Regions from separate parts of the Erwinia sp. HR93 genome, predicted to be linked through region 1. Evidence: predicted binding sites of a transcription regulator. Region 1 holds the regulator's gene; the other holds the start of a gene.
The links. Region 1 encodes sigma-54, which starts transcription at its own class of promoters, with help from an activator protein. Its sites were predicted from a motif close to GTTGGCACANNTTTCGCTNT; they were not measured.

Region 1 (6,492 bases):
GTTAGGCATTGTACATATGCACGATTTACTGCGCGCAGGCGTAGTATAAGTTAAGGACAAAGCGCTAATGAGCAATCAGGAAGCAATGCTAACTACCTGTTATGGCCCGGTAAGCGCCCAGGTTATGGCTAAGGCAAAAGCGATACGCCTGTTGATTCTCGACGTCGACGGCGTAATGTCTGATGGCCTCATTTATATGAGCAATAGCGGCGAAGAACTGAAAGCCTTTAATGTCCGCGATGGCTACGGTATTCGCTGCGCGCTCACGTCCGGAATTGAAGTCGCTATCATTACCGGACGTAAGGCAAAACTGCTGGAAGACCGCTGCGCAACCCTGGGCATTACCCATCTTTATCAAGGGCAATCAGATAAAACGGTCGCTTTTAAAACGTTGCTAAGCACCCTGTCCGTATCTCCAGATAACGTTGCTTATATGGGTGATGACCTAATTGACTGGCCCGTTATGGCGCAGGTTGGCCTTAGCGTTGCCGTCGCAGACGCTCATCCGCTGCTGCTTCCCCGAGCCGATTATATTACCCATATTTTAGGCGGACGCGGCGCGGTGCGAGAAGTTTGCGATCTTTTATTACTGGCTCGGGGCAAGCTAGATGACGCCAGAGGACAATCTATATGAGTAAAACCAGACGTTGGGTCATTATCCTACTGGCGCTGGCCGCACTGATCCTGATAGGCGTGAACCTTACCAGTCGCGATGGCGATACGCCTGCAAAGGTAGATAATAACGAACCTACTTATAAGAGCGAGCACTCAACGACCCTGGTGTACAATCCTCAGGGCGGGTTGAACTATCGCCTGATAGCGCAGCATGTCGAATACTTTTCCGAACCGGCTATCTCATGGTTTACTCTGCCGGTGATGACTATGTATGACAAGGACAAAATCGAAACCTGGTCAATCCGCGCGGATCGCGCCAAACTGACCAATGATCGTATGCTCTATCTCTATGGGCACGTTGAGGTTAATGCGCTGACGGCCGACGCCCAGCTTCGGAAAATCACAACGGATAACGCTCAAATTAATCTTGTGACACAGGATGTTACATCTAACGACCTGGTTACGCTTTACGGAACGACGTTTAATTCCAGCGGCCTGAAAATGCGTGGCAACTTACGCAGCAAAACTGCCCAGCTGATTGAAAAGGTTAGAACTTCTTATGAAATACAGAATAAACAAACGCAGCCTTAACTTCATCCTGGCCAGCGCGCTTTTTGCTGCCTCGCTCCCCGTATTCGCTATGACCGGTGATACGGATAAGCCCATCCATATTGAATCCGATCAACAGTCGTTAGATATGGAAGGAAACGTGGTGACCTTTACGGGAAACGTAATCGCGACCCAAGGCAGTATAAAAATCAATGCAGATAAAGTTGTCATCACGCGCCCGGGCGGCGAGCAAGGCAAAGAAGTTATCGAAGGATACGGTAACCCCGCAACGTTCTATCAGATGCAGGACAATGGCAAACCGGTGAAAGGCCACGCCAGCAAAATGCGTTACGAATTACAAAATGATTTCGTAACGCTGACGGGGAAAGCTTATCTGGAACAACTCGATAGCAATATTACTGGCGACAAAATCACCTACCTGGTGAAAGAGCAAAAGATGCAAGCCTCAAGTGAAAAAGGCAAACGCGTCACAACGGTACTGGTACCTTCTCAGCTCCAGGACAAAAATAAATCCGCCCAGAAAAAGAGCAACTGATCGCGTATGGCAACTCTGACAGCAAAAAACCTCGCCAAAGCCTACAAAGGCCGTAAAGTGGTCGAGGATGTAAGTTTAACCGTACAGTCCGGCGAGATTGTTGGGCTGTTAGGGCCTAACGGCGCCGGGAAAACCACCACATTCTATATGGTTGTCGGGATTGTGTCCCGCGATGCGGGCAATATTATTATTGATGATGAAGATATTAGCCTGCTACCGCTACACGCGCGCGCGCGTCGCGGCATCGGTTATCTCCCACAGGAGGCCTCAATATTTCGCCGCCTGAGCGTCTACGATAACCTGATGGCCGTGCTGCAGATCCGAGACGATCTTACCGCAGAGCAGCGAGCTGACCGCGCGGAAGAATTGATGGAAGAGTTCCATATTGAGCATCTCCGTAACAGCATTGGGCAATCACTTTCCGGCGGCGAGCGTCGCCGCGTAGAAATCGCCCGGGCTTTAGCGGCTAATCCCAAATTTATACTGCTTGATGAACCATTTGCGGGCGTGGATCCCATCTCTGTTATCGATATAAAGCGTATTATCGAACACTTGCGTGACAGCGGCCTGGGCGTGCTCATTACCGATCATAATGTCAGGGAAACGCTGGCGGTTTGCGAGCGAGCCTACATCGTCAGCCAGGGGCATCTGATTGCGCACGGTACTCCCGCTGAGATTTTGGAAGACGAGCAGGTCAAACGCGTCTATCTGGGAGAAGAATTCAGACTGTAACAAAGATGTTCCTGTTCTACGCGCTCACAAATCCCCCCGCCGATGTGCAGTATGGGGGTGTGACTTCAGGGACTAACGTAACGACACATTAACCTGAGGACATTCGCTCTGAATATGAAGCAGGGTTTGCAGCTCAAACTGAGCCAACAGCTTGCTATGACGCCACAGTTGCAACAGGCCATACGCCTGCTGCAGCTTTCAACGCTGGAGTTACAGCAAGAGCTTCAGCAGGCGCTGGAAAGCAACCCGCTTCTGGAGCAATCTGAGCCTAATGGCGAAGTAGATATTCAGGAACCGCGCGAAGAAGAAGAACCGCTGGATAGCCTTGATGCGCTTGAGCAAAAAGACATGCCAGATGAACTCCCCCTGGATACCAGTTGGGAAGAAATTTATACCGCCGGTGCCCCTGCCGGTGCAGGCGCCGACTACAGTGACGACGAGCTTCCTATTTATCAGGGTGAAACAACGCAAAGCCTGCAGGATTACCTGATGTGGCAAGTTTCACTGACGCCGTTTTCTGAAACGGATGCGGCAATCGCAACATCCATTGTCGACGCCGTAGATGACACAGGTTATCTCACTATCTCACTCGAAGATATTCGCGACAGTATTGGTGACGACGAAATAACGCTGGAAGAAGTAACCGCCGTTCTTAAGCGAATTCAGCGTTTTGATCCCGTCGGCGTTGCTGCCCGCGACCTGCGTGACTGCCTGTTAGTACAATTATCGCAATTTAGCCCGGAAACTCCTTATCTGCCAGAAGCCCATCATATCGTTGATGAATACCTTTCTTTACTGGCAAACCATGACTTCCGTGCGCTAATGCGTGCAACCCGGCTGAAAGAAGATGTGCTCAAAAATGCGGTCGATTTCATTCAAGCATTAGACCCGCGTCCAGGGCTGTCGATTCAAACCGCAGAACCCGAATATGTCATTCCCGATGTGCTGGTGCGCAAAATTCAGGGCGCATGGGTGGTGGAGCTCAATGACGATAGCCTGCCCCGCTTAAGCATTAATCAGCACTATGCCGCAATGTGTAATAGCTCACATAACGCCAGCGATAATCAGTTTATCCGTAGCAATTTACAGGAAGCGCGCTGGCTCATAAAAAGCCTGGAAAGCCTTAATGATACGCTGCTGCGCGTAAGCCGATGTATCGTCGCCCAACAGCAGGCCTTTTTTGAACACGGCGAGGAACATATGAAGCCCATGGTACTCGCGGATATCGCGCAAGCGGTGGATATGCATGAATCGACCATCTCCCGGGTGACTACGCAAAAATATCTTCACAGCCCGAGGGGCATCTTTGAACTTAAATATTTTTTCTCAAGCCATGTGAATACAGAAAATGGCGGTGAGGCTTCGTCAACCGCTATTCGCGCACTGGTAAAAAAACTTATTGCTGCGGAAAATCCAGCCAGACCGCTGAGCGATAGTAAACTTACCGCTATGCTTTCTGAACAAGGAATCATTGTGGCGCGTCGCACCGTCGCTAAATACCGAGAGTCTTTATCAATTCCTCCGTCCAACCAGCGTAAACAACTGGTTTGACCTCAACCTGATAAGGAAGGCGCTATGCAACTCAACATCACTGGACAAAACGTCGAAATCACCGATGCCTTGCGCAGCTTCATTAATACGAAGTTCAGCAAACTGGAGCAGTATTTTGAACGGATAAACCAGGTTTATATAGTGTTGAAGGTCGAGAAGGTGGCGCACCTTGCTGACGCAACGCTACACGTAAACGGCGGGGAGTTGCATGCCAGCGCGGAAGGGCAGGATATGTACGCCGCACTGGATGGCTTGTTGGATAAGCTGGCGCGCCAGCTAAATAAACATAAAGATAAACTAAAACAACATTAAATTGTCCGGGCATCTCTTCTTCTGCGGCCCGTCAGAATAAACTGACGGGCCGCAGACGCAGAAAGCTTAGGTGAAATTATGACAAACAATGATTTAACTCTGCAATTGAGTAGTGTCCTTAACCAGGAATGTACCCGCAACAATGTCCAGTGCCAAAGTAAGAAACGCGCGCTGGAAATCGTTAGCGATTTGGCGGCAAAACAGCTTGGGCTGGCGCCTCAAATCGTTTTTGATGCAGTGCTCACCCGCGAACGTATGGGCAGTACGGGTATCGGTAACGGTATCGCCATTCCTCACGGAAAACTGGAAGAAGATACGCTGCGCGCTGTCGGGGTATTCATTAAATTGGAAACACCCATCGCATTCGATGCTATCGACAATCAGCCTGTCGATCTGCTATTTGCTTTACTGGTGCCTGCGGATCAGACCAAAACGCATTTGCATACGCTTTCTCTGGTTGCAAAACGTCTGGCAGATAAAGCTATTTGCAAGCGGCTGCGCGCAGCGCAAAGCGATGAAGAGCTATACCAAATTATTACTGAAGATATTCATAATATTAATGACGGTGAATTAAGTTAAGGTTGTCATTCGTATTGGTTATACGATGGACGGCCATTTGGGGAGAAATTGCACATGGTGCTGATGATTGTCAGCGGTCGCTCTGGCTCAGGCAAATCTGTGGCTTTACGCGCGCTGGAGGATATGGGGTTTTACTGCGTAGACAATTTGCCGGTCGTACTTCTACCCGCTCTGGCGCAGGAACTCGCCACCCGAGAAATTTCTGCGGCAGTCAGTATTGATGTGCGTAATATGCCGGAATCACCCGAAATATTTGAACAGGCAATGGGCCATCTGCCCCCAGGATTTTCGCCGCAGCTTCTGTTTCTGGACGCAGATCGTAATACCCTGATTCGTCGCTACAGCGACACACGGCGTCTGCATCCCCTATCCAGTAAAAACCTCTCTCTGGAAAGTGCAATCGACAGGGAAAGCGATCTGCTGGAGCCCCTGCGCTCCCGCGCCGACCTTATCGTGGATACCTCAGAGATGTCCGTCCACGAGCTGGCGGAGATGCTGCGTACGCGCCTGCTGGGCAAGCGTGAACGCGAACTAACGATGGTTTTTGAATCGTTTGGCTTTAAGCACGGCATTCCCATTGACGCCGACTATGTATTTGATGTCCGCTTTCTCCCTAACCCACACTGGGATCCTAAATTACGTCCAATGACTGGCCTGGATAAACCCGTTGCGGCCTTTCTCGATCGTCATACCGAAGTACACAACTTTATCTATCAAACCCGCAGTTACCTCGAACTGTGGCTCCCAATGCTGGAAACCAACAACCGCAGTTACCTAACCGTCGCCATTGGCTGCACGGGAGGTAAGCATCGCTCTGTTTACATTGCGGAGCAGCTCGCTGATTACTTCCGATCGCGCGGCAAGAATGTACAATCACGGCATCGTACACTGGAAAAACGTAAATCATGACTTTGAGAAAAACCGTTAAAATTACTAACCGCCTTGGCATGCATGCGCGGCCAGCTATGAAACTCTTTGAATTGGTTCAAACTTATGATGCAAATGTTCTTCTACGCAATGAAGCCGGCACAGAAGCCGAAGCCAGTAGTGTTATTGCTCTTTTAATGCTGGATTCTGCGCAGGGAGGGCAAATTGAAATTGAAGCCAGTGGCCCTCAGGAGCAAGAAGTTATGGAAGCCGTCATCGCACTCTTTGATGCGGGATTTGATGAAGATTAAATAGCCTCTAAATCTCCACTTTTTGCATTAAATGCTAGTAATTTTGGTGAAAAAGTGCGGTTTTGCTACCCAACGCGCCTTTACACTCACTACCTCACGACCGTTGAACCGCCATTGAAGTTCCCTTGCCATACTGAATATTACGCAGCAGTTTGTAACGTATTGTGACAGGAAGGCAACCATGATCCTACTCTCAAACCATACGCCATTGGGCACTGGACGGCACCGAAAATGCTATCTCCATCCAACCGATCCCACGAGTTGTATCAAGATAGTTTACAACCAGGAAAGTGGAGGAGACAAAGAACTACTGCGCGAACTCAAATACTATGCTCGTCTGGCGCAACAGCTTAAAGACTGGTCCGGTATTCCTGCTTATCATGGTAGCGTTGAAACAGATCTGGGCACGGGTTATGTCTA
Region 2 (6,492 bases), 360 kb from region 1:
AGAAACCGCTTATCGCCAATTCATGGGTGGCTATTTATACGGTCCAGGGCGTGGGAAATATTACGCTACAGGACGATGCCGTCATCACGCTGAACGGTAACTGCGTTATCTTCCTTAAGCCTACTGATATTAAATCCTACCACTGTGTCGGCCTTATTTGGGAGCAGTACTGGATGGAGTTTGTGCCGACGGGTTTTATGGAAATTCCCCTTTCGCAACCGACGATAATTTATAACGGCGATACGTTTAACCGCGAACTGGAGCACGTCGAAGCGTTAATCCGTAGCCCAATCCCGATGGAAAATAATCTGGCGGTCGCATCGCTCACGCATATGATTTACCAGTGGGTATGTCTGATTACGCGACACGGCACCCGGGAACCGCGGTTGATTCAACTGGAGAAACTGCTCTCCACATTGCATGCAGACTTACAGCGCCGCTGGACGGTAAAAGAAATGGCGGGCGCTTTACAGTGTAGTGAGCAATATTTACGCCGCCTGTTTTTACGCTATACGGGGAAATCGCCAAAAGAATACTATTTAGATGCCAGACTTGAGCTGGCGCTGTCGCTGCTGCGCCAGGAAAGTCACAGTGTAAGCCAGGTTGCTGATATGCTGAATTTTTTTGACACGTTTCACTTCAGTAAAGCGTTTAAACAAAAATTTGGGTTTTCGCCCTCCCAAGCACGGCGCCGGGCTGGCCCCGATCTAATCTGATATAAAGAACGGTAAAACGCGCGCCGCGCTTTTCAGACATGATGTCTCCGGCATAGCCGGGTTACCAATGCAAAATTCGCAATCGCTTCCTGCTATTACGCCGCTGCTTACTGCCGGTTACCGCCCAACCTCCCCACTTTTCTTTTGCAGTTCTGTACACGCGTTGAGCAAGAGCGATTAGCGCGACGCTAGTCGTGCCGCTGGCCCCCCTCATTCGCACCTATGAATGGCAGCATCATTATTTATAAGGGGCTCACCCATAAAAAAACCCTGCCGAAGCAGGGTTTTTTTCATTTACGCAGTACCGTTTACTCTTTAGGGCCACGGTTAGCGCGACGACGATCGTTTTCCGTCAGATGGCGTTTACGCAAACGTATGGACGTCGGCGTAACTTCCACCAGCTCATCGTCATCGATAAACTCCAGCGCCTGCTCCAGCGTCATTTTAATCGGCGGAGACAGCGTAGTCGCTTCATCCGTACCGGATGCACGCATGTTAGTCAGCTTCTTACCGGTCAGGCAGTTAACGGTGAGGTCATTAGAACGGCTGTGAATACCGATAACCTGGCCTTCGTAAACTTCAGCGCCGTGACCGAGGAACAGCTTACCCCGATCCTGCAGGCTATACAGAGCGTAAGCGACCGCTTTACCCTGACCGTTCGAAATCAGTACGCCGTTCTGGCGCTGACCAATTTCACCCGGACGCACATCGTCATAATGGCTGAAAGTAGAGTACAGGAGGCCGGTACCCGAGGTCATCGTCATGAAATCGGTACGGAAGCCGATAAGCCCACGGCTTGGAATAATGTAGTCAAGACGAACGCGGCCTTTGCCATCCGGCAGCATGTCGCGCATTTCGCCTTTACGCAGACCCAGAGCTTCCATCACGGAACCCTGATGCTGCTCTTCGATATCCAGCGTCACCTGCTCGAACGGCTCCTGCTTACGGCCATCGATTTCGCGGAAGATAACTTTCGGGCGGGACACTGCCAGCTCAAAGCCTTCACGGCGCATATTCTCGATAAGAACCGACAGGTGCAGTTCACCGCGGCCAGATACGCGGAATGCATCCGGATCTTCCGTCTCTTCTACGCGCAGCGCTACGTTATGCACCAGTTCTTTGTTCAGACGGTCCAGAATCTGACGAGACGTCACAAACTTTCCTTCTTTACCGCAGAATGGCGAGGTGTTCACGCAGAAATACATAGAGACCGTCGGCTCATCAACGGACAGCGGAGGCAATGCTTCAACCGTCGCCGGATCGCACAGCGTGTCTGAGATATTCAGCTCGCCCAGCCCGGTAATCGCGATAATGTCTCCTGCTTCTGCAGAAGCAGATTCAATACGCTGCAGGCCCATATGGCCTAATACCTGAGTGACTTTCCCGTTACGACGCTTGCCTTCAGCATCAATAATCGTCACCTGCTGGTTAGGTTTCACCACACCGCGCTTGATACGGCCAATGCCGATTACGCCAACGTAGTTGTTATAATCCAGCTGGGAAATTTGCATCTGGAACGGGCCGTTCGGGTCAACGTTAGGCGCTTCAACGTGCTTAACGATGGTTTCAAACAGCGGTGTCATATCATCGGCCATGTTTTCATGGTCAAGACCAGCGATACCGTTCAGCGCAGAGGCATAAACAATCGGGAAGTCCAGCTGTTCGTCCGTTGCACCCAGGTTCACGAACAGATCGAAGACCTGATCCACAACCCAGTCAGGACGCGCGCCGGGGCGATCGACTTTATTGATAACGACAATAGGCTTCAACCCGTTAGCAAACGCTTTCTGGGTTACGAAGCGAGTCTGCGGCATCGGGCCATCCATTGCATCAACAAGCAGCAGCACAGAGTCGACCATCGACATGACACGTTCTACTTCACCACCGAAGTCGGCGTGCCCTGGGGTGTCTACAATGTTAATGCGGTAGTCACGCCAGTTAATTGCCGTATTTTTTGCGAGAATGGTAATCCCACGCTCTTTTTCCAGATCGTTGGAGTCCATGACTCGCTCGGTAAGCTCATTACGCTCACCGAAGGTGCCAGATTGTTGCAGCAGCTTATCAACCAGGGTGGTTTTACCATGGTCAACGTGCGCAATAATGGCGATGTTACGCAGATTTTCGATCACAACTTTGCCTCAGGCATTAGAAATAGCGCGTTATTGTACACGTATTAATCGAAGGACTGAACAGATCACAGAAAACCTTTACCAACAAGATGACAGTTTAGGGTTTGTGATCGCTTTCACGAAGCGTCAAGAGACACCGAACTGCCGAATCGCACCAAATTGGTGCTACACCGTTAGCGTTGCGCACCATGTTGGTGCAAAACGCTAACGCAGGGCGTTTCTCTTGCACGATGACGCGCATAATAGCGCTTTTTTAGGGAATATTAAAAGTTGGCATAGTTTTCGCTTCTATTTTTCTATAAACCCAGCCCGGGAGAACTCCTGGCTAACAGGGTTTGGCTCCCTCGCTACCGCGAGACAATAACAAATCCGGGAGAGTAATTTATGTCCGTTGAACATGTCCTGACGCTGCTGAATGAACATGAAGTTAAATTTATCGATCTGCGCTTCACTGATACGAAAGGAAAAGAACAGCACGTGACGATCCCCGCGCATCAGGTTGATGCGGACTTCTTTGAAGAAGGGAAAATGTTTGACGGCTCCTCTATCGGCGGCTGGAAAGGCATTAATGAGTCCGATATGGTGCTGATGCCGGATACCTCTACCGCGGTTATCGATCCATTCTACAAAGATTCTACGCTAATCCTACGCTGCGATATTCTCGAACCGGGTACGCTGCAGGGTTACGATCGCGACCCGCGCTCAATCGCCAAACGCGCGGAAGATTACCTGCGCAGCTCAGGCATCGCCGATACCGTCCTCTTTGGGCCAGAGCCTGAGTTCTTTCTGTTCGACGATATTCGTTTTGGCACTTCGATTTCCGGCTCCCACGTTGCAATTGACGATATTGAGGGTGCCTGGAACAGCAGTACCCAATATGAAGGCGGCAACAAAGGCCATCGCCCGGCGGTGAAAGGCGGCTACTTCCCCGTGCCGCCAGTCGATTCTGCGCAGGATATCCGCTCAGTTATGTGTTTAACGATGGAAGAGATGGGACTGGTGGTTGAGGCTCATCACCATGAAGTCGCCACCGCAGGCCAGAATGAAGTCGCGACGCGTTTTAACACGATGACCAAAAAAGCGGACGAAATTCAGATTTACAAATATGTGGTGCATAACGTGGCGCATCGCTTTGGCAAAACGGCTACTTTCATGCCAAAACCGATGTTTGGCGATAATGGCTCCGGGATGCACTGCCATATGTCTCTTTCCCGTAACGGCAATAATTTGTTCGCGGGCGATAAATACGCAGGCCTTTCTGAAGACGCACTCTTCTATATTGGCGGGATTATTAAACACGCAAAGGCGATTAATGCCCTGACGAATCCGACGACCAACTCGTATAAACGCCTGGTGCCAGGCTACGAAGCACCGGTGATGCTCGCCTACTCTGCGCGTAACCGCTCCGCATCAATTCGTATTCCGGTCGTCGCGTCGCCAAAAGCGCGTCGCATCGAGGTTCGTTTCCCGGACCCGGCCGCTAACCCTTATCTGGCATTTGCCGCGCTGCTGATGGCAGGGCTGGACGGCATTAAAAACCGTATCCACCCAGGGGATGCGATGGACAAAAACCTGTATGATCTGCCGCCAGAAGAAGCCAAAGAGATCCCTCAGGTGGCAGGCTCATTGGAAGAAGCGCTCCATGCGCTCGATAATGACCGCGAATTTTTGACCGCCGGTGGCGTCTTTACTAACGATGCCATTGATGCCTATATCGCACTTCGGCTTGAAGAAAACGATCGCGTTCGTATGACGCCGCATCCGGCTGAATTCGAGCTTTACTACAGCGTTTAATCACTTTTTAGCGCAGCGGCTCTCCTTATATAATTGCCCGCTGCGCCGTTTTCGATGCCGTGGAAGTATTGGCCCATCTTTTGATGGGCTTTTTTCTCTGTGCTACCGCAGAATGACTCAGCAACAGGGTATGAAGGCTGTTCGTACCCGTTACGACGACGCAGCAATCACTTATAATGCACTCTTTTAGTGCAACCGGAGAGACGCAATGGCAAACGGCGTCCAGCCCGACGCGGGGCAGATCCTAAATACTTTGTTAAACAGTATCTTGCTGGTCGATGACGCATTGGTGATTCATTATGCTAATCCCGCTGCGCAGCAAATGCTGGCCCAAAGTACGCGTAAAATTTACGGCACACCGCTTCCAGAGCTATTGAACTACTTCTCACTGGATATTGCTCTCATGCAGGGCACTCTAAAGCAGGGCCAGGGATTTACAGATAATGAAGTCACGCTGGCGATAGATGGTCGTTCTCATATCCTCTCGCTCACGGCCCAGCGCATGCAGGACGGCCTTATTTTACTTGAGCTGGCGTCGATGGATAATCAGCGGCGACTTAGCCAGGAACAGTTACAACAGGCTCAGCAACTGGCGGCCCGCGATTTAGTGCGCGGGCTGGCGCACGAAATTAAAAACCCGCTCGGGGGCTTACGCGGCGCGGCTCAGCTTCTAAGTAAAGCACTCCCCGATCCTTCGCTGCGTGAATACACGAATGTGATTATCGAGCAGGCGGACCGATTGCGTAGCCTTGTCGATCGTCTACTTGGCCCCCAGCGGCCGGGGCAGCACATCACTGACAGCATTCACAAAGTACTGGAGCGCGTGGTTAAACTGGTATCACTGGAATTGCCGACCAATATCACATTAGTGCGCGATTACGATCCGAGTATGCCTGAATTGGCGCACGATCCCGACCAGATAGAACAAGTGATGCTGAATATTGTACGCAATGCATTACAGGCTCTTACGCCAGATGGCGGTACCATTACACTCCGTACCCGTACCGCCTTTCAGATAACACTACACGGAGAACGCCACCGTTTAGCAGCCCGCATTGATGTCGAAGATACCGGGCCTGGCATTCCGCCGTCGCTTCAGGACACGCTATTTTATCCCATGGTCAGTGGCCGCGAGGGCGGCACCGGGCTGGGGCTTTCCATCGCACGCAGTCTGATCGATAGACACGCCGGGAAAATTGAGTTTTCAAGCTGGCCGGGGCATACCGCCTTTTCAGTATTTTTACCCATCCGTAAAACGAGGTTTTTATGCAACGAGGAATAGTCTGGGTCGTTGACGATGACAGTTCCATCCGCTGGGTACTGGAGCGCGCACTCGACGGCGCAAATATACGCAGCGTCACTTTTGAAAACGCCGCTGATGTGCTTGAGGCCCTGGCGACACAAACGCCCGACGCGCTGCTTACGGATATACGGATGCCAGGAATGGATGGCCTGACGCTCCTCACGCACATTAAGCAACGGCATCCGATGCTACCGGTCATCATAATGACTGCGCACTCAGATTTAGATGCCGCAGTCAGCGCTTATCAGCAGGGAGCATTCGACTACCTGCCAAAACCGTTTGATATTGATGATGCTATCGCGCTGGTAGAACGTGCAATGAGCCACTATCAAGATCAACAGCAGCCCAGAACGCCGCCCGTCAGCGATCCAACGACGGATATCATTGGCGAAGCACCCGCAATGCAGGACGTATTTCGTATTATTGGCCGATTATCTCATTCATCCATCAGCGTATTAATTAACGGAGAGTCCGGAACCGGAAAAGAACTGGTCGCGCACGCGCTGCATCGCCATAGCCCGCGCGCGAGTGCGCCGTTTATCGCACTCAA

Region 2: glnA (glutamate--ammonia ligase) is a predicted target of sigma-54. The motif match lies at 3,115-3,134, and genes of this name have one in related genera.

What each region holds. Positions count from the first base shown of each region.
Region 1 is NZ_JAXUDP010000001.1:292,772-299,263, forward strand. Features, by position in the region: gene kdsD (arabinose-5-phosphate isomerase KdsD) at 1-49, shown strand, start outside; gene kdsC (3-deoxy-manno-octulosonate-8-phosphatase KdsC) at 68-634, shown strand; gene lptC (LPS export ABC transporter periplasmic protein LptC) at 631-1,206, shown strand; gene lptA (lipopolysaccharide ABC transporter substrate-binding protein LptA) at 1,175-1,720, shown strand; gene lptB (LPS export ABC transporter ATP-binding protein) at 1,727-2,452, shown strand; gene rpoN (RNA polymerase factor sigma-54) at 2,567-4,003, shown strand; gene hpf (ribosome hibernation promoting factor) at 4,028-4,315, shown strand; gene ptsN (PTS IIA-like nitrogen regulatory protein PtsN) at 4,394-4,894, shown strand; gene rapZ (RNase adapter RapZ) at 4,949-5,803, shown strand; gene npr (PTS phosphocarrier protein NPr) at 5,800-6,072, shown strand; gene yrbL (PhoP regulatory network protein YrbL) at 6,254-6,492, shown strand, end outside.
Region 2 is NZ_JAXUDP010000001.1:652,752-659,243, forward strand. Features, by position in the region: gene SFA31_RS03195 (helix-turn-helix transcriptional regulator) at 1-716, shown strand, start outside; gene typA (ribosome-dependent GTPase TypA) at 1,025-2,845, opposite strand; gene glnA (glutamate--ammonia ligase) at 3,230-4,639, shown strand; gene glnL (nitrogen regulation protein NR(II)) at 4,848-5,921, shown strand; gene glnG (nitrogen regulation protein NR(I)) at 5,906-6,492, shown strand, end outside.